DNA from 3 places in the Allocoleopsis sp. genome. Region 1 is predicted to be linked to each of the others. Evidence: riboswitches for the same ligand, from Rfam matches in the RefSeq annotation. Region 1 holds a riboswitch; each other region holds the start of a gene.

The links. Region 1 has a riboswitch for cyclic di-AMP ahead of V6C93_RS30550 (hypothetical protein). Riboswitches for the same ligand answer to the same signal wherever they lie in the genome.
Region 2: linked by a shared signal. The riboswitch ahead of V6C93_RS13535 (glycosyltransferase) and the one ahead of V6C93_RS30550 (hypothetical protein) in region 1 are both predicted to bind cyclic di-AMP.
Region 3: linked by a shared signal. The riboswitch ahead of ntrB (nitrate ABC transporter permease) and the one ahead of V6C93_RS30550 (hypothetical protein) in region 1 are both predicted to bind cyclic di-AMP.

The regions. Positions count from the first base shown of each region.
Region 1 is NZ_DATNPA010000643.1:3,024-11,214, forward strand. It holds gene V6C93_RS30535 (hypothetical protein) at 1-133, shown strand, start outside; gene V6C93_RS30540 (CHAT domain-containing protein) at 459-5,216, shown strand; gene V6C93_RS30545 (DUF2949 domain-containing protein) at 5,504-5,710, opposite strand; gene V6C93_RS30550 (hypothetical protein) at 5,799-6,218, opposite strand; cyclic di-AMP (ydaO/yuaA leader) riboswitch at 6,377-6,518, opposite strand; gene V6C93_RS30555 (glycine-rich domain-containing protein) at 6,633-7,175, opposite strand; gene V6C93_RS30560 (AAA-like domain-containing protein) at 7,512-8,191, shown strand, end outside.
Region 2 is NZ_DATNPA010000282.1:15,787-23,977, forward strand. It holds gene V6C93_RS13515 (serine acetyltransferase) at 495-1,007, shown strand; gene V6C93_RS13520 (hypothetical protein) at 2,276-3,145, shown strand; gene V6C93_RS13525 (family 10 glycosylhydrolase) at 3,317-4,801, opposite strand; gene psb27 (photosystem II protein Psb27) at 5,225-5,626, opposite strand; cyclic di-AMP (ydaO/yuaA leader) riboswitch at 5,993-6,142, shown strand; gene V6C93_RS13535 (glycosyltransferase) at 6,301-7,578, shown strand; gene pstB (phosphate ABC transporter ATP-binding protein PstB) at 7,768-8,191, opposite strand, start outside.
Region 3 is NZ_DATNPA010000595.1:3,521-8,850, forward strand. It holds gene V6C93_RS28560 (ABC transporter ATP-binding protein) at 1-599, opposite strand, end outside; gene V6C93_RS28565 (ABC transporter substrate-binding protein) at 730-2,151, opposite strand; gene ntrB (nitrate ABC transporter permease) at 2,321-3,172, opposite strand; cyclic di-AMP (ydaO/yuaA leader) riboswitch at 3,268-3,425, opposite strand; gene V6C93_RS28575 (OmpA family protein) at 3,586-5,330, opposite strand, start outside.

The DNA.
Region 1 (8,191 bases):
GTACTGTGTATCTAAACGTCAACCACCCGAGAAAGTGCAACTAGACGGTATTTACGTCAAGCTGAGAGTCCCTCAAGCTAGTGTATTCACAAGCAAAGCGTCCGATTATTCCAGCGCTAATCACTTGTCTTAAGCAAGCAGCTTATGAATGCCCTCATAACCTTTCCACCAAGTACCTATGTACTTGGTGATCGCTATGTGTTTGGGCTTTATACAAGTCTGCCTGGTTGATAACAATCTTATGTATGGTTGTTTTCCAATTGATAACAATACCGCTCAAAGCTCAGCAGACAAAATACATCTAAACTAGGCTACAAACTTCTTCTTGCGAAATCTAGTGTTTATACACTAGCTGCTATAGCGATCGCCATTGTGGAAATTTCCAGATAACGACCCTACTCAAGGATTCTCGTCGCTAATCAGTAGAATTAGTCAAATACTGTAAGGGACATCTAACCATGAGCCGCGATCGCAGGTGTGTCGGCTGGTTCTCTCTCCTTGTTCCCCTCATGGGAACCCTTGCCGCCATTCCAGTAACGGCTAATCCCATTACCCCCGCTTCAGATAGTACGGGTACGATTGTCACTCCCAACGGCAACCGATTCGATATTCACGGTGGTTCCCTTTCTCAGGATGGTGCCAATCTCTTCCATAGTTTCCAGCAATTTGGTCTAGATTCGGGTCAGATTGCCAACTTTTTGTCTAATCCTTCGATTCAGAATATCCTGGGACGGGTTGTCGGGGGTAATCCTTCGATAATTAATGGTCTGATTCAGGTAACAGGGGGTAACTCTTCCTTATATTTGATGAATCCCGCCGGGATTGTTTTCGGTAAAGATGCCAGTCTGAATGTTCCTGCTTCGTTTACGGCTACAACAACTACGGGGATTGGCTTTGGTGGGAATAATTGGTTTAATGCGTTTGCTAGCAATAACTATCAGAGTTTAATCGGTACACCCAGTCAGTTTGCTTTTGACTATACACAATCTGCTGCAATTGTCAACGCTGGCAATCTGGTGCTTGTACCAGGGCAGAATTTAACCTTACTCGGTGGCAGCGTCATTAATACAGGGCAACTGACGACACCGGGAGGAACAATTACCTTGGCGGCAGTATCGGCTCGAAATTTGGTGCGGATTAGTCAATCGGGGCATTTGTTGAGTTTGGAGATTGCGCCGCCAAGGGATAATGCTGGGCAGCTACTACCCATTACTCCACAGGCTTTGCCGACGCTGTTAACTGGCATAGGTGGGAATGTAGAAACTGGATTGAGTGTTTCTCCAAGCGGAGAAGTGCAGTTAATCGGTTCTGGAGTAACTGTACCCACTCAAGCAGGAACCACTATTGCTTCTGGCAGTCTCGATGTCTCTACTATAGGGGGACAAAGTCTTTTACTCTCACCACAGCTTGGGGGCGAGGTGAATGTGTTGGGCAAAACAGTTGGACTGTTCGGTGCCAACATCAACGCCTCTGGCATCAATGGCGGCGGCACAGTATTAATTGGTGGAGATTATCAGGGGCAGGGAAGAGTACCGAATGCGTTAGAAACGTTGATTAGCAGTGACTCGGTAGTGTCCGCTGATGCACTGCTATCTGGTAATGGGGGAAAAGTTATTGCTTTTTCCGCTCAGAAAGCCGATATTCACGGGATATTGACGGCACGGGGAGGAACTGTATCTGGAAATGGTGGGTTGATTGAAACGTCTGGTAAGCAGTCTCTTAATCTCACCAGTATTCCTAATGCTAGCGCTTTCAAGGGTATGGGGGGTACCTGGCTTATTGACCCAGCGGATATCACGATTGTAAATGGTGGAGGGGGTGCGATCGGTACAAATAGCGTTGATGTTGCCAACATTAATACGGCACTGAATGCTGGCACCAACGTTACCATCACCACAGATATTGGTGGCACCGGTCAAGGTAACATTGTCCAGATCGCTGGTGCCAATATTAATAAGACAACAGGTGGTGACGCTACCCTCACTTTACTGGCAGACAACGACATTTTCCTGAATGGGGGAGTCAGTTCTACTAACGGCAAGCTGAATTTGAACCTGAATGCCGACAGGGATAATAACGGTGCAGGCAGAGTCATAATCTATCAGCCCAACTTGCCCATCTTGCCTATCTCGACGGGGGGTGGGGATATCACCTGCAAAGGTAGTAGCAATATTACCGACAGCTCAGGTATCAATATCTTCAATCCGATCAACTCCGGGGGAGGAAAGATCACTTTCGAGGGGACTAGCACCGGTTTGGGGCGTTCTAGAGGCATCGACGTTGAAGGAAATATCACCTCAGGGGGCGGGGACATCCTATTCACGGGTAGTAGCAGCAGTGAGGTTGGTATCTTTACCAACAACTCAATCGATTCCGGGGGAGGAAAGATCACTTTTAATGGCACTAGCACGGCGACAAATGTCAGCGCCACTGGCTTGCTCCCCAGAGGTATCGACGTTGAAGGAGATATCACCTCAGGAGGCGGGGACATCCTATTCACGGGTAGTAGCAGCAGTGGGAGCGGCATCATTACCTTCAACTTAATCGACTCAGGGGGAGGGAAGATCACTTTCAATGGCACTAGCACGGTGACGAATGGCAGCGCCACTGGTAAGGGCATCGCTATTGTAGGAAATATCACCTCACAAGGCGGGGACATCCTATTCACGGGTAGTAGCAGCAGTGAGGATGGGATCTTGATCGGCGGCTTCATCGGTGGCCTGAAAATCAACAACCTGATCGACTCAGGGGGAGGGAAGATTACTTTCAATGGCACTAGCACGGCGACGAATAGCAGCGCACCTGGCTCGTACACTAGAGGTATCGACGCTGAAGGAAATATCACCTCACAAGGCGGGGACATTTTGCTCACGGGTAGTAGTAGCAGCAGTGAGGCTGGCATCGCTATCTTCCAGCCGCTCGCTTCAGGGAAAGGCAATCTTACCCTGACTGCTGACACACTTTATATTGACCCCAATTCCTCTATTACTGGCACTGGCAATCTGCTAGTGCAGCCCTTAACCCCCAGTGTCTCTGGGCAAATTGGTGGAAACAGTACTTTTCTAAGTACAACTGCACAGATAATTTTGACCAATGGAGGCTTTGCTTCCTTTACCATCGGACGTACTGACAGCAGTGGTGCCTTTACCCTAGGAGATTACCTCACATTTAACAACCCAGTCACGTTGCGATCGCCCGTTGGTAATGGCTCTATCAATACCACAGGCTTTACCCTCACTGGAGCAGGTAATGCCACAATTACGCTGCAAGCCAACCAAAATATTACCAGTGGCAATATTATCAATCCCGGTCGTGCCATTACGATAACCAGCAATACAGGAGCCGTTACCACTGGTAATCTCAACTCATCCGGAGCTATTGATGGTGGAAACATCCAAGTTAAAGCAAGTACCCAAATTACCACCGGACAAATCAACGCCAGTGGTGCAACAGGTCGAGGTGGCAACGTTACGCTTGACCCCTCCGGTGATATTCAGGTTACCTCAATCAATGCCCAAGGCGGCACAACAGGCGGCACAGTAGACATCACCACCAATCGCTTTTTCCGAGCAACAAACACCTTCACCTCCACCAACGGCTTACCTGCCAGCATCTCAACGGCTGGAGGCACCGCAGGCGGAAACATCACCATCCGGCACGGGGGACAAGGTATCGTTCCCTTTAATGTCGGCAGTGCCACCACCAACGGCACAGCAGGTGAAATTACCAGTGGCAATTTCACGATTCCTACTGGCAACTCCTATCTCTATACCTACAACTTGGGCAATATTGGGATTATTAGCGTTCCAGGTTCTAACTCTACCCCACCCACCCCAGGTTCTACTTCTAGCCCGCTCCTCAAACCTGTTGACCTGATCAACCCACAAGCACCGCTCACCTCGCAGCCACCACTTCCAAATGATCGCCTCAATGCAATTGGGATTGATGATTCCTTGAGCAATGACTTTGCCAAAGATACCGGACAGGGGAAGACAAAGCGTGTCACTCTTTCTGAAGTGCAAAATACCTTAGAAAAAGTTGAGAGTGCTACTGGTATCAAACCAGCAATCATCTATGCCGTGTTTGTTCCTGCTACTATTCCCCCTGCGTCTCCTTCTCAACCGGGTCAAGCGCAAAAATCTGGTGTAGCCGCATCTACCTTATTGCGTGCCTTAACTCCCAGTCCGAGCGATCGCTTAGAACTCGTTCTCATCACAGCTGAAGGAAAGCCCATTCGCCGCACCACGAAGGCTACCAGAGCCGAAGTCCTTCGTATGGTCAAGGAATTTAGAAGCAAGATAACCGATCCCACTGAGCGCACGGGTTCTCTCGCCCCTGCCAAAAAAATGTATCAGTGGCTGGTGGCTCCTATAGAACCCGACTTACAACAGCTACACATTCACAATCTCGCCTACATCATGGATGCTGGCTTACGCAGTATTCCCTTAGCTGCCCTTCACGATGGCAAACACTTTATCATCGAACGCTACAGTGTTAGCTTAATGCCCAGCCTTTCTCTCACCGATACCCGCTACTCGGATGTGAGGAATTCTTCTGTCTTAGCAATGGGTATCGAGAAATTTGCGGACAAGAGTCCTTTACCCTCTGTACCTGTAGAATTGTCCGTCATTACAGGTAGCCTCTGGTCAGGGAAATCCTTCCTCAATGACAGCTTTACCCTACCCAATTTGCAAGCCGCTAGAAATTCTCAGCCATTTGGCATTATCCATTTAGCCACCCATGCTCAGTATCTACCCGGAGCACCAGAAAAATCCTATCTCCAACTATGGGATACTCAACTGCGATTAGCACAACTGCGGCAGATGGGATTGCACAAACCCCCTGTAGAACTGTTAGTCTTGAGTGCTTGTCGCACGGCATTAGGGGATGAACAGAACGAGTTGGGATTTGCAGGGTTGGCAGCGCAAGCTGGAGCGAAGACTGTCTTAGCAAGTTTGTGGTACGTCAGCGATGAAGGGACTCTGGGTTTAATGGCCGAATTCTACGAGCAACTCAAACAAGTTCCCATGAAAGCTGAGGCACTCAGACTTGCTCAGTTAGCGATGCTGAGGGGTGAGGTGCGATTACAGGGGGGTAAGCTTGTCACCAAGCGGGGTAGTTTCGCTTTACCGCCCAATCTGGCGGCTTTGGGAGACATCGACTTGACACGTCCTTCCTTCTGGAGTGCGTTCACTTTAATCGGTAATCCTTGGTAGCAACAATACTGAATAATTCAGGTGATACGGAGATGAATGTGCATCGGTATCTGATGAGCAATAGACCTGTTTTGAAAGTCGAATTAACCCCCCTCAGTCCCCCGAAACGGGGGGAAAAAATCTTACTCCCTCTCCTTTTAGGGGAGGGTTGGGGAGGGGTTTCAAGGATTGATGCAAGAGGTCTAATAAGGAATGCGATCGCTCTAGTAGTTGCCACACACCAGGAGGTGGAAAGAGCGATCGCACATTCAGGAACTATTTTATTTCGACGCTTCACAAGAGCGAGCTTATGGACGAAGCTCCCATCTCTCCTGCCAGTCAAAAATCCGTTCGAGTTGCTGTAGAGAAACCAATCCGTACTGCCAGAGAATAATCGGTAAGGGTTCTGAAGCTCGTTGACGCATTCGTAAGGCTACAGAAATAGAGGAAGCGGAAATCGTAAGTTTGTCTTGTAAAAAATGAATGAGTTGAATGTCTTTTTTACTGAGTTCCATATCTTAAAAAATAAACAGAACTGTCAGTACTAAAAGTAAGCTCTCAAGAGCGAACCGAAATTTTTGAACGCTCTTAATAACCCATTTTTTATCGAAGTGTTTTTAAGCTGTTATTACCTGAACTGTCGAAGGACTGAAGTCGGCGACTCACCCAATCAGCATTTTCTCGGAGCAGATGAAGAATGCTCCCGCGAATCAACGCCTCTAAACGTAATCGCTCCTGCTTTAAACGATAAGGAGGCTTCGCATCCACTGTGGGTTTTTGTGCATTACCCATCACTACATCCCGATGGGGGAGATGCTTCAGGACATGAGCTACTAGCTTTTGGCGCAACTCAGCAATAGAAAATGCAGCTTGATAGGGATGTTCAGGATAATCTTCCAAGACATTTTCAATTTCTTGGAACACGGCAAGATTTTGCCAAAGGGTGTCTTCTGCGCCCATTTCTCTAATGAAATCATAATCAACGGACGTAAAAGCGCTGGGATGCTCTGGGCTCAGGAACATGATAAATTTCTATCCTTTAACTACATTTCCTGCCTCAGACGCCAGAAGTTAGATTAATATAATCCTCCTCAGGGTCGAGGGCAGGTACAACGAAGCGACTAGATACCAGCCAAGGACACTGACGAGTTCAAACACATTCCTGGAAGAATGCCAACTCTTCAGTCTCCTCTCAATGCCTACGAAGTTAGCTGACGGGCGAGGACTGAGAGATGTCCTTCTCTAAACTGCTCTTTGACGAGTGAAGATAAGGTTAGAGATTTGCCCCAAAAGTTGGTTCCTCCGTTCCAGCACTCACCGTACAGTCCAACGAACTTGTAGGCTTAATACTGAATTAGGCTGACTTATTAAATTTATTTTTTATTATTATACCATTTTTCTATTAGGATGCCAAATCTTTCGCCAGGTGTAGATTGTTTAACAGCGAGGTCTGCCACAAGCACTAGGATGCAGATGTAAGTTGATCGGGTCAGCATCATTGACGGATTGAACCTTTTCCTGTAATAAGTTGAACGCTTTATCTTGATGCAACTCAAACTCGGCTGAAGCGTCTGTATTGAAGTACTCCTCGAACAGCGCCAAGAGTGATTGAGTTTCAACAAAAGTTGCATCCCAATTTTGTCGATTGCTCTGTGAACAAAACTCAGAATCTGGTTGATGATCGATGAAATAGCCGAACAGTCCTTCGCAATCTTGACGATATTTGCGTGTATGCAAAATGTGAGAGTGCCAGACGCGATCAATTTCCTGCGTTGGCACCACCAGAATATCAGGATGCAGGTAGCTCACGAACAAGAAGCTCTTATAGCGTCCAATGGCTTGGAGCGTTTGCTGGCGACTCCACCCATAACCATTTTGGGGGTTCATCAGGTAATCTGCTATTGGCGACAGGTTGAGTGCTTTCAGCTTTTCCATGCAAGCTAAAGATTGTGCAGACAAAGCTTCCTTGACAACTAACATAGGTTGAGAACCTCATTGGCTACGGCTGTATGTTTTCTCACTATGCCAAGGTGTTCAAGCGGCTAGGAAATCTGTGTAGTCAACACTCACAACCGAAAAAATTGCTCTTGATCGCTACACACCTGTGAAACTGCTTACACGAAGCTACCACTGTATCAATGGATGGATTATGAGTGGTGAAAGAAGAGTATAGTTTCAAAAAACATAGAAAAATATTCCCGGTCTTATGTTTATGCGTTTTACCCTAATCTTCTGTGTTCTTCTATAAACCCTGAAAATCTGTCTTCCTTAAGCCTCAATTCCAATTCCCCAGTCCCTATTTTCAGAGTAGAGAGTATGAACCACGCAGAGTTTACAAAGGCTTTTGCAGGGCTAACGCCTCGACAGGAAGAGGTTTTGCTGAAAGTTTTGGCGGGTCAAAAAGATGCAGAAATTGCCTCAGAGCTGCATATTACTCAAGCTACGGTGAGAAAACATATTGAGAATACATGCAAGGCATTTGGCCTCTCCCATTCGCAAGACTCTGGCTACTTACACCGTCCTGAATTGATTTCTCTTTTTGCGAAGTACAAGCCAGAGTTATTTAGAGCAGGTACTCAGAACCTGAAAAAGGGTACAAAAATTTTGCTCAGTTACTATGGCGGCTCTGAACTAGACAAAAGTTGTGCAACTCAGTTAGAGGGCGCTTTAAAAGCCAAAGGCTACGAAGTATTTATCGCTGATGGCACTCTGCGAATGGCAACCACCGGATTGCGGCAAATCTATGCCGAATTAAACCAATGTGATCACTTGCTTTTGCTATTATCAACGCTTGCGGCTTCTAGTGAAATGGTAACCGAAGAGGTGCGATGGGCAAAGGCGTTGCGGGATACTCGACTGGATGGCAAGCCAGGGATTTTACCCATTCGCATTAATTGTCCAATCAGCTTACTGAACCATGACTTGCGGGGTTATCTTCGGGGAATTGCTCAGCAAGAGTGGCGATCGCCTGAAGATACCCCAATCCTTGTGCAATC
Region 2 (8,191 bases), on a different contig from region 1:
AACCTATGATTTAGCAACGGAAAGTTAACCAAAAATTTCAGGTTATCAACACCAATACCGTGCGGCAATAGTTGGCAGCAAGCATCGATTTCAAGCCCCACCCAATGCGACATGAAATGGAAAAAACTTGGCAAACGGCAACCCCTATTCAACGGACTCATTGAACAGCTCCGCGAGCGTCTAACGCTTAATAGATTCTCCTGTGCAGTAGAGATAAAGCGTTGTCCAGAGTATAATAAATAGTCTGTACTGCAATCTGTACTCAGGGCGAGAAAAACAGTAATGTCCCTTCCCTATCTAATCTTTCTTCGTCATGTAATATAAATAATCCGGATAATCAGAGCGTTCAAAGGTTGATAAAGCTAGGATAGACTAAGAGCGAATGGGCTTTTAGAAAACCAAAACTTAGCGCTCATTCTCTAGCTGTTCAGCGATCGATGTCTGAAGAACTAGAATCGAACGGATGAGGAAGTCAACAACACAGCCAACAGACAATGTTTGAATTGATTGAATCCCCAACAACCCAACATATTTCGGCTACAGAGCCTGATTGGAGTCGTGAAGTGTGTGAGTGCTGGTGGAACCCCTCGCGACAACTACTCAAATCAATCCGTGAGTATCAAAAGTGGCAGAAACGAGGTGGAATTATCGGGCGTCTTTTCTGTAAATGGAACGTACTCCAGCATCGATTCTGGAGTATTGTCACTGCTGCCGATATTCCCATAAACTGCCAAATTGAAGGGGGATTGCTTCTGACTCATCCGACTGGTGTTGTGATTCATCCGGATGCCTCTATTGGCCCCAATTGCTTGATTTTACAACAGGTAACAGTTGTGGCAGGGGTAAAAATTGGTGGTCATGTTGATATTGGTGCTGGTGCCAAAATTATTCGTCCTGTCACCATTGGCAACCATGCGAAGATTGGTGCGAATGCTGTGGTAATATATGACGTACCAGAGGGAGCTACGGCGATTGGGGTGCCTGCAAAACTCATCCAAGCTTCCTAGTGCAGGCTTACAGCAATCACCCACCTGTAAAAATTATTCCCCTGCCTCTCCGGCTGCTCTGAGGAAAGCTTCGGTGCTTCCCTTCCTCATCGGTACTGGTGCAAAGCTGATGCAGAGGGGATCTAGCTAATCGAGGAAAAGCCTTGGTGCAGAAGAGTATTACGTTTCGGCCTAGTTAGGAGGGTACGAAGACTTTGTCAACGCCACATCAATACTTTTTTCAAAATTCTCCGGTGAGAGTAATAACAGTGGGAGAGTAAGTCTTGAAAAACGTCTGTTTTACCGATTGTCTTACGATCGCTTCTCATATCGTTGTGCTTTATTCCTTCGATGGAGAAATCCCCAAACGAGCCAATAGCAAGGCTTTTAAAATTCTTGCATCCAAAATCTAACATCCAAAAGGGTATCCGTTGCTTCCTCCCTAGACAGCCTTAAGGCATGGGTATGCCAAACTCCAGCGAACGTCATTTCTCTACAAATTGGTGCAAGTCTGTACTCGGTAATTGTTAAAGACTTAATAAAGTTTGCTTGAATTTGTTGCTGTTGTCAGCAAATTGCAATAGTATTCACATAGGTAATACAAGTCATACAACGTATGACATGCTCAAGAGTCTACAGAATGAAAGCCTTAGACTGGCAAGCACAGTCTTCTGGCAGATAGTGGGCTACCAGGTAAGCACAGCAGGGTTATCTAGGGTTATCTACTTGTTCAGCTTCAATTGAATAGACCTTCAATTGTCCTGGGATTGAAGTCACAACTGAAGCTTGCCTTAGTGCGTAGTGGAATAGTTGACCTCTTAGTGAGAGCTTGTGTCATCCCTAGTTTGCTATAAACGTGGGCAATTCTGTACTGACTGTGTGGAGTTTGATCTGAAATGTGGTTGAAGCGGTTGCGTAGCAGACGCTCAGAAAGAATATTCCTACTCCTTCAAAGAAGCCTAGCTCTAAATGTGTTGCGACGAAGAGTCCTAAGGCTATCCTCTTGATTCCTACTCTTCGATGACGCTTTGCTGCGATTGTCCTTACGCGCTACTTGTAAAGCTCTGCAAATGAGTCGTGTCAGTGGAAGCTGCAACCTACTGCGTCAACAAAAAACACCAAGTATCGACGGAAAACGAGCATCAAACTTACTATAGCTAGCTCTTCACATCGATTTTGTTAACATTGAGGGTTCTTTTAGGGTCATATAAATGTTCTCAGAATTCAAAGCCTTGAAAGAATTAAATGTTAGAGAGAGCAATCCTTATTAAGTTATCCAGAGATATTTTATGAACAGTACAGGTTTTGTTCCAACTATGACTTGTATGACAGAACAACTATTTCTTCCCGAAATGAATTGTCAAGCTACTCCAATGCGATCCAATAACAAGAATATAGAAACACGAGAAGAGCATACATTTTTGTCTTCCCTTGCTCTCGAAGTAGATGATATATTTTTTAGCCTACGTAAAGCCGATCAGATCATTCGCCGTGAACTAAATATCCTTATAAATAAAAAAGATAAAGACTTGAAAAAAGTCTTAGTGGCTCCTATTAATGAAGAAAGATTCAAAAAAATAATTGAGGAATTACCGACTCATCAAATCTTAGTAGATGAGTATGTAGTCTATATGTTAGAAAACCCAAACAACAGTATATTTAGGCTGATTAGGGAATTCAACGAATATATAGAAAAAAGAAATAGTGAAATAGAATTTTGTCAGTCTATTAAATTAATGGCAATAGATGAAAAACTAGTTCATTATATCCGCCAACTAGGAGCAATGATTTACCACTTAAATATTCATTTAAATTTATTAACGGTATTACTGAAAAACGCATCTGTAGTGGCGGAAACCCAGCAGGCAACTATCAGAGAGAGCCAGGACGTTGTGACTGAATATATGGTCAATAAGTGGGGTGAGCAGCAACAGAATGTGAGGTTTATAGAGGTAACTCTTGAAGGGGCATACGCCATTGTGACTTGGGCAATAGAAGACCTGAGAGGAGACGCTATTTTGCTTCGAGATGAAGGCTACTGGCAGCTGATCAATATTAGTACCGGGATGTTCGGGATTAAGGATTTTGAAAATGTAAATGTACCGTTAGACATAGCTCAGCGTATGCTGAGACTGCATCACCAAAAGCTTGGGTATTAGTAAGCTGAGTGCCAGTTTACTTTCTATGGGTTAAGAGGAGAAGCGATCGCACTCTCCAAAGTGACACTGATTTAATTTCCACCTAGGAAAGGCGGGGAGTGGGAGAGCCACAATTCCCCCGATTGCTGCATCCTCCCCTTATGAGACAGGCTTTCTTAGAGAGTTGACCACTTAATCCAATCGGCAAAATTTGCGATCGCGATCTGAGGCTGGGTCTTGCCAGGAATAAGCAAAATGGCTCACCGAACCAATCTGCGGTACCTCTTGGCGCAGTGCTCGCATCTGGACTTCCAGGGCTGGACGATTGCTAACAGACCTTCCCCAATCTCCTGCCAATACCGGTATCACCTGAGTACCAGGGGCCGCCCGACTCACAACTCGCTTGACCAAATCATCAATGCACCGAGTGCTACCACAGACTCCGTAAGACATCGGATACCACTCTAGGGAACTGGGAAATCGATCCCAAGGCTGTAGACGAGAATCATACCCGACTTGACCAACCGCTTGATTGCCGTCTGGGAAAAATACAGCTCCCGCTTTTATCCCAGCACGCTTGGCTGGGAGAGTTGCTAAGTTTAAAAAGTCCAAAATCCCTTGAGCCGCGTGAGCAACACTGAGCTGCCAGAGTTGCCATTGCAGAGATGCCAATGAGTCTCCTGGTGAGGGAGTTCGACCCTGCCACAAAGGAGTTGCCTCCTCTGGATAAAGTTGATTCACGCTTGCCAAATCGCTAGCATTAATGGAACCCTTACTGATGTAGCGCTGAATTAACTCTCGTCCTTTCCGGTTGAGGGCGCGGTCATATAGAGCTTGTTTTGCCGCCTCACTATAAATCCACAAATCCTCCACTCTGGCGGCGACGGAATCACTCCCTGTACCACGGGGATACCGAATGTAATCGAACAAAATTCCATCGGGGCGTCGCTTCAAGATACCCTGAACAACTTGGTAGTAGTCAGTCTTGGCTTGCATGTTGTAAGGGTCAACAAAAACTTGAGAGCCGTCTGGGACGTAAGACACGCTCGTCTCTCCCCTACCATTACGAGCTAGCATCCCCTGGCGGTCTGCGCGCTGAGCGTAGGAATAGCCAAAATTCATGGTATACAACCAGGCATAAACCCGCATACCCCGCTCATGCCCTTTTTGAATCATCTGCGCCAACAGGTCGGTTTTGTCAGTCCCTGGCGTCCGCACAACAGAGGGCCAAGCTGTTTGGTTATCAGACATCGGTAAGAGTACCTGACCGTCATAAAACACTTCAACGTTGACCTGGTTATAGCCTCGGTTAACCAGACGGTCTAAGATATCATCAATCCCTCCAGAGCGAGCATCACAGGGGTATAAGCGCAGCCAAATGGACTGGGTATTGGGCCAAGTTCGAGAGCGGCATTGCCGCAAGTAATCGGCGTGTTGCTTTACGAGGGCCTTGTAGCGCTTGTCGGAGTCGGTGTTGCCTTTTAACGCGCCAATACGTAAGTTTTCTTTTTGGGTGATCGCCTCGTTGGGCAACTGGCAATAGGCCGTTGTTTGAGCCTGAGCTGTTTGCATCAACCAACACTGACTGACCAAGCTACTACTAGTCAAGAGGGCGACAACCAAGCGGCGATGCAGACGCCTCCACTGTCGCGCCCTTTGGAGAGAACTGTTAGACATTTCTACAAACACCACACCTACAAACACCACAAAAAATACAGAGAGTTGGCGTCCTCAGTCTTCGCAGACTGCTAACCAATTGGAAATTTTAGAGTTTTCCAGCTATTTTCCGCTTTCACCTCTTTTACCCATTGTTCCGGACGCAGACAAAAAAAGAAATCGTATCAGAGATTGCGCCAATCTAAAAGCAAAAAGAAGGGTTTGACGGATCAAACCCTCCAAGGATATAAAATCTAAGGATAAATACCCCTGCCATTAAGTGGGGTGTTAGCGTGAATTGTCTTCTTGACGGGTAGCTCAGCTTAGGGAGTTCTAAGCGGGGTACTCTCTGGCCTTTGAATCGCTAGCGTTTAGCGAAGAAGGCTAGCGCTAACGCACAAGCGGGACGGAGTAGCACACCCTCGGAATGTCAGTCGGATAACTCTAAGCGCCTCGCTTCAGGGCGCTCTCGACCTGCCGGAATTCCTGTTCTAGGCGATTCTTCAACTTTTGCGGTAAGGGACGGTTAGGGTAAGAGCTATAATGACCCGCTAAAGAATTCAAAGCTGTTCGCATCGTGGTGAAAGAGCTGAGGTTAGTCACTGAGCTATCTCGCCGATAGCGGGAGGCAAACTCATTAATTGCTCCACGCGCTTTTGATTGAGCTTCTGCTTTGTCTGGTGCATCCTCCGGTAATTCAATGGCTGTTCTCAAGTTTTGCAACAAGGCCAACGTATCTTGGCGATAATCTCCAGTCAAACCTGCAACACTGGTTGAGGAACACCCCATTAGACCAATCACAACAACCAAAATGAGGGCAACAAGACGTGATATATAGCGCTTCATCAGCATGATTCACAACAAACGGATTTTCAAAATTAGAACCTATCCTATCTTGGATTGGTGCTTTCGGGGATCGCCTTACCTGTATTACACCCACACTCCACGTTCTGCTTCCATCTATCACGGAAATTAGAGACTAAGTAATAGAGAATCGAAGAGCAATTACTATTTTTGACGTTTGACTGTTGAGCTTTATGTGCTTAAGCACCTTTATCAGCTGATAGCGCAATATTTAGTAACCAATTGTTAGAAAACGATACCTCTTGAGATGTTGATTAATCCTGTAAAACGCAATACAATGATATTCTAATGTAATTCAAACGTATTTCATGTAAGTCGGCCTAATTCAGTTTCAGGGTTACAAAGGCACCTATATAAAAACTGAAACTGGAACGGGGGAACCATTTATGGGGCGCATCTTCTGTTTCAATCTCTTCTTCATTTAAGGAGATGAAAGGAGACGGACATCTCTCAGTCCTAGCCCGTCAGCTAACTCCGTCGGCATCGAGAAGAGACTGGAAGCTCAGCATTATTAATTAATGTTTGTGTTTTCGTCAGTGTCCTTGGCTGGTACTAGTCCGATTCGTTGACCTGTCCTTGACTCTGAGAAGATGACTATATCAATCGTACCTCCTGAGTTCAAGCCAGGGCAGCTACTCATGAGGTGAAAAAGTATCATGCTTATCAATGAAAAGAGCCGTCTTGCGTTGATTTCTGTTAGTGGCGACCCAGCCGCAGAAATTGGAAAAGAAGAGGCCGGTGGGCAAAACGTTTATGTGCGTCAAGTTGGATTAGCACTAGCTAAACAGGGTTGGCATGTGGATATGTTTACTCGCCGAATCGATCCCGATCAAGCGAATATTGTTCAACATGAGCCTAATTGCCGCACAATCCGATTAACGGCTGGACCAGCAAAGTTTATTAATCGAGATCAGGTCTTTGGCTATCTGCCAGAGTTTGTACAGCAATTTCAGGCATTCCAGGAACAAGAAGGATACCAGTATCCCTTGGTGCATACCAATTATTGGTTATCTTCTTGGGTCGGGATGGAACTGAAAAAGCTCCAACCTTTGAAACAGGTGCATACTTACCACTCGTTAGGAGCGGTTAAGTATCGGGCTGTGAGTAACCTTCCTGCGATCGCTTCGACGCGGTTAGCAGTGGAAAAAGCTTGTCTGGAGACAGCGGATCGGATTATTGCGACAAGTCCTCAAGAAGAGGAACATATGCGGAATCTGGTTTCTTCTAAAGGAATGATTGAAATCATTCCCTGTGGTACAGATATCGAGCGGATGGGCTCGATCGCACGAAAAGAGGCGCGGGAACAACTGGGGATTCCACCGGAAGCCAAGGTGGTGCTGTATGTGGGTCGATTCGATCCACGTAAGGGAATCGAAACTTTGGTCAGGGCGATTGCTCAATCCCGGTGGAACGGCAATACCAATGTGCGGTTGATTATTGCGGGTGGTTTCCGTCCAGGTCAAAGTGACGGTATGGAGTGCGATCGCATCAAAGCTATTGTTAAAGAACTCGGCCTAGAGGCGATGACCTTCTTCCCTGGACGACTCACGGATGCTGAGCTACCCAGTTACTATGCAGCCGCCAATGTGTGTGTAGTTCCCAGTCACTATGAACCCTTTGGGCTGGTCGCCATTGAAGCTATGGCTTGTGGGACGCCCGTAATTGCCAGTAAAGTGGGCGGCTTGCAGTTTACTGTTATCCCAGAAGTTACAGGATTACTGGTGCCACCCCAAGATGAAGCCGCCTTTGCCCAAGGGATTGACCGCATCCTGAGCAATCCCGCTTGGGCAGACCAGTTGGGTGAAATTGGTCAACAACGGGTAGAAATTGCGATGAGCTGGGAGAGCGTTGCTCGTAGGCTTAATTCTGTTTACAGTAAACTGATGTCTCAAGTGGCTGTCAAATCTGTTCAAAAACCGCAGGTGGCGGCGTAATACACTTTATACCAAATCCGACTCGTACACTCCTTTAATTTTTTGGGTAATGGGTAATGGATAATGAGAAGTCCCAACCCCTTACCCGTTAAATAATAAGAGGGTGAGCAAAACGGATTTGGTATTACTCAAAAACAGTGAGTACTCAGCCGTCCGCAGGGGTCACTCAATCACGGGTCGCTGTCACTTTTAACCGAATCGTCCGCTTACATAGTCTCTAGTCGCTTCTTGCTGTGGGTTTTGGAAGATATTTTCCGTGTGATCGCATTCCACCAAATAGCCCATTTTCCCACCCTTTTCAGTTGCCTTGGCATTAAAAAAGGCAGTCATATCAGCCACTCGCGTGGCTTGCTGCATATTGTGAGTCACAATCACAATGGTGTAGTTTTCCTTGAGCTGATGCATCAATTCCTCGACCTTGAGTGTAGAGATCGGGTCAAGGGCGGAGCAAGGTTCATCCATCAATACTATATCTGGGTTAATGGCGATCGCACGGGCAATACACAACCGTTGCTGCTGTCCTCCGGATAGCGCCATTCCATTTTGCTTGAGTTTGTCTTTGACCTCATCCCAGAGTGCAGCTTGCTGCAAGGATCGCTCTACTAACTCATCC
Region 3 (5,330 bases), on a different contig from region 1:
TCGAGTACCTGTTTCTGCAATTTGCGGCGCGTCAGGGCATCGAGTGCCCCAAACGGTTCATCCATCAGTAACATTTTGGGGCGAATCGCCAAGGCTCTAGCAATTCCCACCCGTTGTTTCATCCCACCAGAAAGTTCATCGGGGTATTTATTAGCGGCTTGGGTTAAATTCACCATTGCCAAATGTTCGCTGACTATCTGTTTTTTCTCAACTGGAGAAGCTTTTTTAAACACTTCATCCACAGCCAACCGAACATTTTCTTGGACTGTCAGCCACGGCAGCAGCGAATATTGCTGAAACACCATCATCCGCTCTGAACCCGGCTTACGAATCTCTTTACCCTCTAATCGCACCATTCCGGACGTGGGTTTTTCCAACCCAGCGACAATTTTGAGCAACGTGGATTTACCGCAGCCAGAGTGACCAATTACAGAGATATATTCATCTTCACCAATGGTGAGGTTAATCCCATCTAAAATAACCAGTTCACCGCCATCTGCACTGGGATAAGATTTGACAACATTGTCAATTTCGAGAAATTTTGTGCCGTTGAGAGTGGCAGAATTGCCTTTGGTGGGGAAAGAACTAGATTTAGTCATAGGAAGGGGTTGAAGGTTGAAGGTTGAATAGTTGAAGGTTGGATGGTTGAGGTTGAAGGTTGAAGGTTGAAGGTTGGTTGTAATTGGTTAACCTGCAACCTGGAACCTGTTAACCTGCTAACGCTTTTACCTAAGACAGATAAAAGTGTTTGGGGCTATTGGCATGGATTTCAAAGCTTTTGAGATAGCCAACTGGATCACTCGGGTCAAACGCTTTGTTGTCAATAAAGACTTCGGCGGGTTCAACTTTGTAATCGTCTTTGGGACATTGAATACCCATTTCAGTAGCAATCTCTCGATAGAGGTCTGTTTTCCAGCCTTCTCGTGCCTTTTTTTCTGCATCTTTGGGAAATTCAGGAATTTGTCCCCAACGGGCTGCCTGGGTCATTAACCAGATACTTTCCGATTGCCACAAAAATGTGGAGTGGTCTCCTGGAATTTTTGCAAGTTTAGGGGGTAAGTCAAAGAAAATGGTGGTGTATGGGTCTTCATCTATGCGCTTTTGGTTGTCAAAGCCGCCGTAGTTGTATTCCCCAACAATGGCTGGTCGCGTAAACTTATCAACTGGGGCACCCTTTTTCTTCGGTTTAGAACCTGTATAAGAGGGGCTTGTGATTAATTTGGCGACTTCAGGGCGGTTTTTGGGGTCACTGCAATACTGGCAAGCTTCAATCATCGCTTTGACCAGGCTGCGGTAGGTTTTGGGGTTTTCCTTGATGAAGGATTCCATGACCCCTAGGAGTCTATCTGGGTGTCCGTACCAGAGTTCTTTCCCTTGGGCAAACGTAAAGCCTACCCCCTCGTTACCTGTGATGGCTCGCGTATTCCAGGGTTCTGCCACCATGTAGGCTTGCATTGCCCCAATCCGCACGTTATTCACCATCTGGGGTGGTGGAATGATGATCACCCGAAACTCGTCTGAGGGATTGACACCTGCGGCGGCAGATAAGTAGCGAACAAAATATTCGTAGATGGCAGAACTTAAGACAACTGCCCAAATACGTTGTTCTGGGGGTTGGCTGTCAAAGAAGCCTCGGAAATCCTTGCCAAATTCTTCTAAGTTGCCGTTGTAGTCTCGCCACGGACGGACGCCATAGTTCCACATTTTTTTGTTCATGGTCATGGAGTTGCCGTGCCGATGAATCGTCATCGCTGCACAAAGGGGCGCATGGCGGGCACCTTCAGCACCGATTCTGGCGTTAGTAACTGCCCCAGAAACCACAGGTGCGGCATCGAGACGCCCAAAAATAACGCCATCGCGAGAGTTGGCCCAGCTTGCTTCGCGGCTGAGTTTAACATTGAGTCCGTATTTGCGGAAGAAGCCTTTTTCCCAGGCGATCGCAAACGGTGCACAATCATTAACGGGCACATACCCAACGGTAAGATTGGGTTTTTCTAGGGTTCTGGGGTCTACAACGGGTTCTAAGGCTAAGGCTGCTGCGGAGAGTTGATCGGGTGCAGTAACGCCCTTGATGGCACAAGAGGATAAGGCCAATCCTGCTGCCGATGCGCCTGCTTGTTGCAGAAATCTTCGTCGATTCAAAGAATTCATGGCGGTATTAGGGGATTGGGGATGGGGTGATAGTTTATTGATAATCCTGGGGAGTAAGTTGAAGGATTCTCCCGCTCTCCCTTGCTCAGTTGTTGTTGATTAGTAGTCGCAAGATGAATCAGCTACCCTCGTAGCTGAAGCTAATCCATTGTCAGTTGCTCTGAAAGCTTTAGCGAGAAGCTTGAACTGGGCGACGAGTCACCCAAGCTTGAAATTGGCCCAAGGCATAGTCAAGAACTAGGCCGGTTACGCCAATCACAACCACTGCCAAAAACACCGAACTCAAATTTAAGCGGTTCCATTGGTCCCACACGAAGAAGCCAATGCCGATACCACCGGTGAGCATTTCCACAGCAACAATAACCAGCCAAGCAATCCCTAAGCTGATGCGTAACCCGGTGAAGATGTAGGGTAAACTCGCAGGCCAAATAATTTTTGTAACTCGTCGCCAACGGGGCATTTCCAGCACTCGTGCTACATCCAAATAATCTTTGTTAATGCTGGATACGCCGAGAGCCGTGTTAATAATCGTGGGCCACAACGAGGTGATAAAGATGACAAATATTGCCGAGGGTTCTGCTAGGTTAAAGATTGCCAGTGCGATCGGCAACCAAGCCAAAGGGGATACGGGTTTAAAAATTTGCACCAAGGGATTGAAAATCAGCATGGCTTCTCTGGACATGCCAATGAGAAACCCCAAGGGAATCGCCACCGCAGCGCCAAGGAGAAATCCCAGTAACACGCGCCTTAAGCTTGCCAATAATAACCAACCGAGTCCTAAGTTACCAGGGCCTTTGCGAAAGAAAGGGTTTGCGTATTCTGCGCTATCAATCAGTGCTTGAAGCGGGGTGGGCATTAACTCGCTTAAGAAGGTGGCAGCAAACCACCACAGCAAGAGAACTCCTGCAAACCCAATCGCTGGGAATAAGACAGCATCTCGGACAATTAATGGTCGTGCTTTTTTCCAAGACGACTGAGCCGCAACTGTGAGGATCGCAGCCAAATTTAGCTGGAATACCATTTGCAATGCCTCCTGTCAATATCAGGTACAAACAACCTGAGCAGTACCAGCCAGGATACTGACGAGATCGAGACATTACAAAGAATGCTGACTCTTCAGTCTCCTCTCAGTGCCGACGAAGTTAGCTGACGGGCTAGGACTGAGAGATGTCCTTCTCTACTTCTGCTTACAAAACGAAACAGAGTTTAGAGATACGCCCCAAATATTGGTTCCTCCGCTCCAGCTTTACCGATTGTTTGGGTTACTACCCTGGTGAGCCGCTGGATTAGGCTGACTTACTCTAGTTAATGCAAAACTATACCATAGCTTTTCAATTTTGTTTCTCTTTCCCAAGAAATAGTTGACATTGCCTGGAGCTGTGCTGTTAATAAGGTAATAAGGCAGGCACCCACTCGGCAGACTTCGTTTTTGATTCAGGGGTTGGCAGTGGCTCTGTTGGGGGAATCAGTCAGAATTACTTTAAAAGAGACACGGCGATTCAATCCTCCATCCTGTTGCGTCAGCTCATTAGGCAAAAGTTCATTGGGGTTTACCACCTCGGCAGAAACATAAGTAGTGTTGATTCCTTGAGATACAAGAGTAGATATAACAGCCTGAGCACGCGCTTGGCTTAGTCTAAGATTTGCCTCTTTTGAGCCTGCCTTGTCTGTGTGCCCTAAAATTTTAATCTGAATATCTCTATCTAAAGAATAGGCGGAATCTAGGAGTTTTTGAATTTGACTGACGAGCGTCTGTAAGGTAGCATCCTGACCGGGTTCAAGTTCTGTAGAACCTTTACTAAAATAGAGGACTTGTTTCTCAATCTGTTCTTTTAAAGACTCAAATTCTTTTAAATCCGTCTCTGTAAGATTGTCCTGAAATTGAGTAATTCCAGGAATGAATCGTGCCCTTTTTCGGGTTTCAATAATCCATTCATGAGAAGCGTAACCCGTAGCATAGAGAATACGGTTTTCATCGACTCTCAACGCCACTGTTTTAGGCGCTTGTAGCAACTCCTCTGCTCTTTTTTCGATTATTTTTGCATCGAGTGAGAGGTAAGGCTCCCATCGACTGATGACTGCATTTGGGTTAACATTGGCTTGTTTGATCATCCTGATAGGATCGGCTGCCAATGGATCATGCAACCCTGAGATAAAATATTTACCAAGACGTTTCTGGGCATTTATCACCGTAATCCCAGGCTCGGCGTTCAGTTTTTTCAGATAAGCTTCCCAGCGGCGGTTGTCTCTAATAGAAAAAAAGCTCCAAATCCCTAGAGCGATCGCTAGTGCGCTTCCTAAAGCCCATACATAACGATATTGCTGTTCTTGTTTGACTTTATACTGAGATTGAAGGCAAGCTTCAAGATCAGATCGGCTGGCTTCAAATACTGACAAATCGCCATCAAAAGAATGAAGGGCACTGCTAAACTTCAGGTTGATTTTTTCAATCGTTTCTTTAAAGACTAGCTTTAATTCTTTTGGGGGGTGCCCCCGAATCAGGCCAGCTAATATCGCCCGAGGAGTCTGTTCAATCCAAAGGGTGAGTTCTCCAAATTGCCATGTTTCAAATGTATCACCTGCTTCTACGGGGAAAGAGTCTTGAACAAAATTCTGGATAGCCGTCAACATAGCTGAAACTAAATCCGCGTCTTGAACAACCGCCGCTTCTCCTACCAGATGTTGCAGCATTAATCCTGTGGTTCTGTGAATGAGGAAGACTTGCTCAACCCGGTACACAAGTGTGCGCAGAAGAACAACTTCAGCAAATGATTTTCCTGTTTGTAAGGCTTCTAGTCGCCACTTAAAGCTTTGTGGCGACAAACTATGTTCAATTGTTTGATTGAAGGATTGCATCATCGTCTGAAGGGCTGTGGAAATAGCCTTCCGTGTCGCTGGCCCGATTATAGGAAAAAGGGCATCGGCAAGAATATTCAAGTCTTTTTTAACAGAAAAGTGGATGGCTTCTTCAATGGTGGGGACTATTGCTTCGCTAAGCTGTTTATCTTGCATCGAGCGAATGATAACGGCTTCTGGAAGCAATCGGCTTATATCCTCTGCCTGAAGGTTTGGGTTATCCAATCGCTCATACAGTTTGTCAAGTTTGCTTTCGTCAAAACCGAGGATAACACCGCGGAGTTGAGCCAACTGATCAGGGTCTGGAGAATGATGATTGTTTG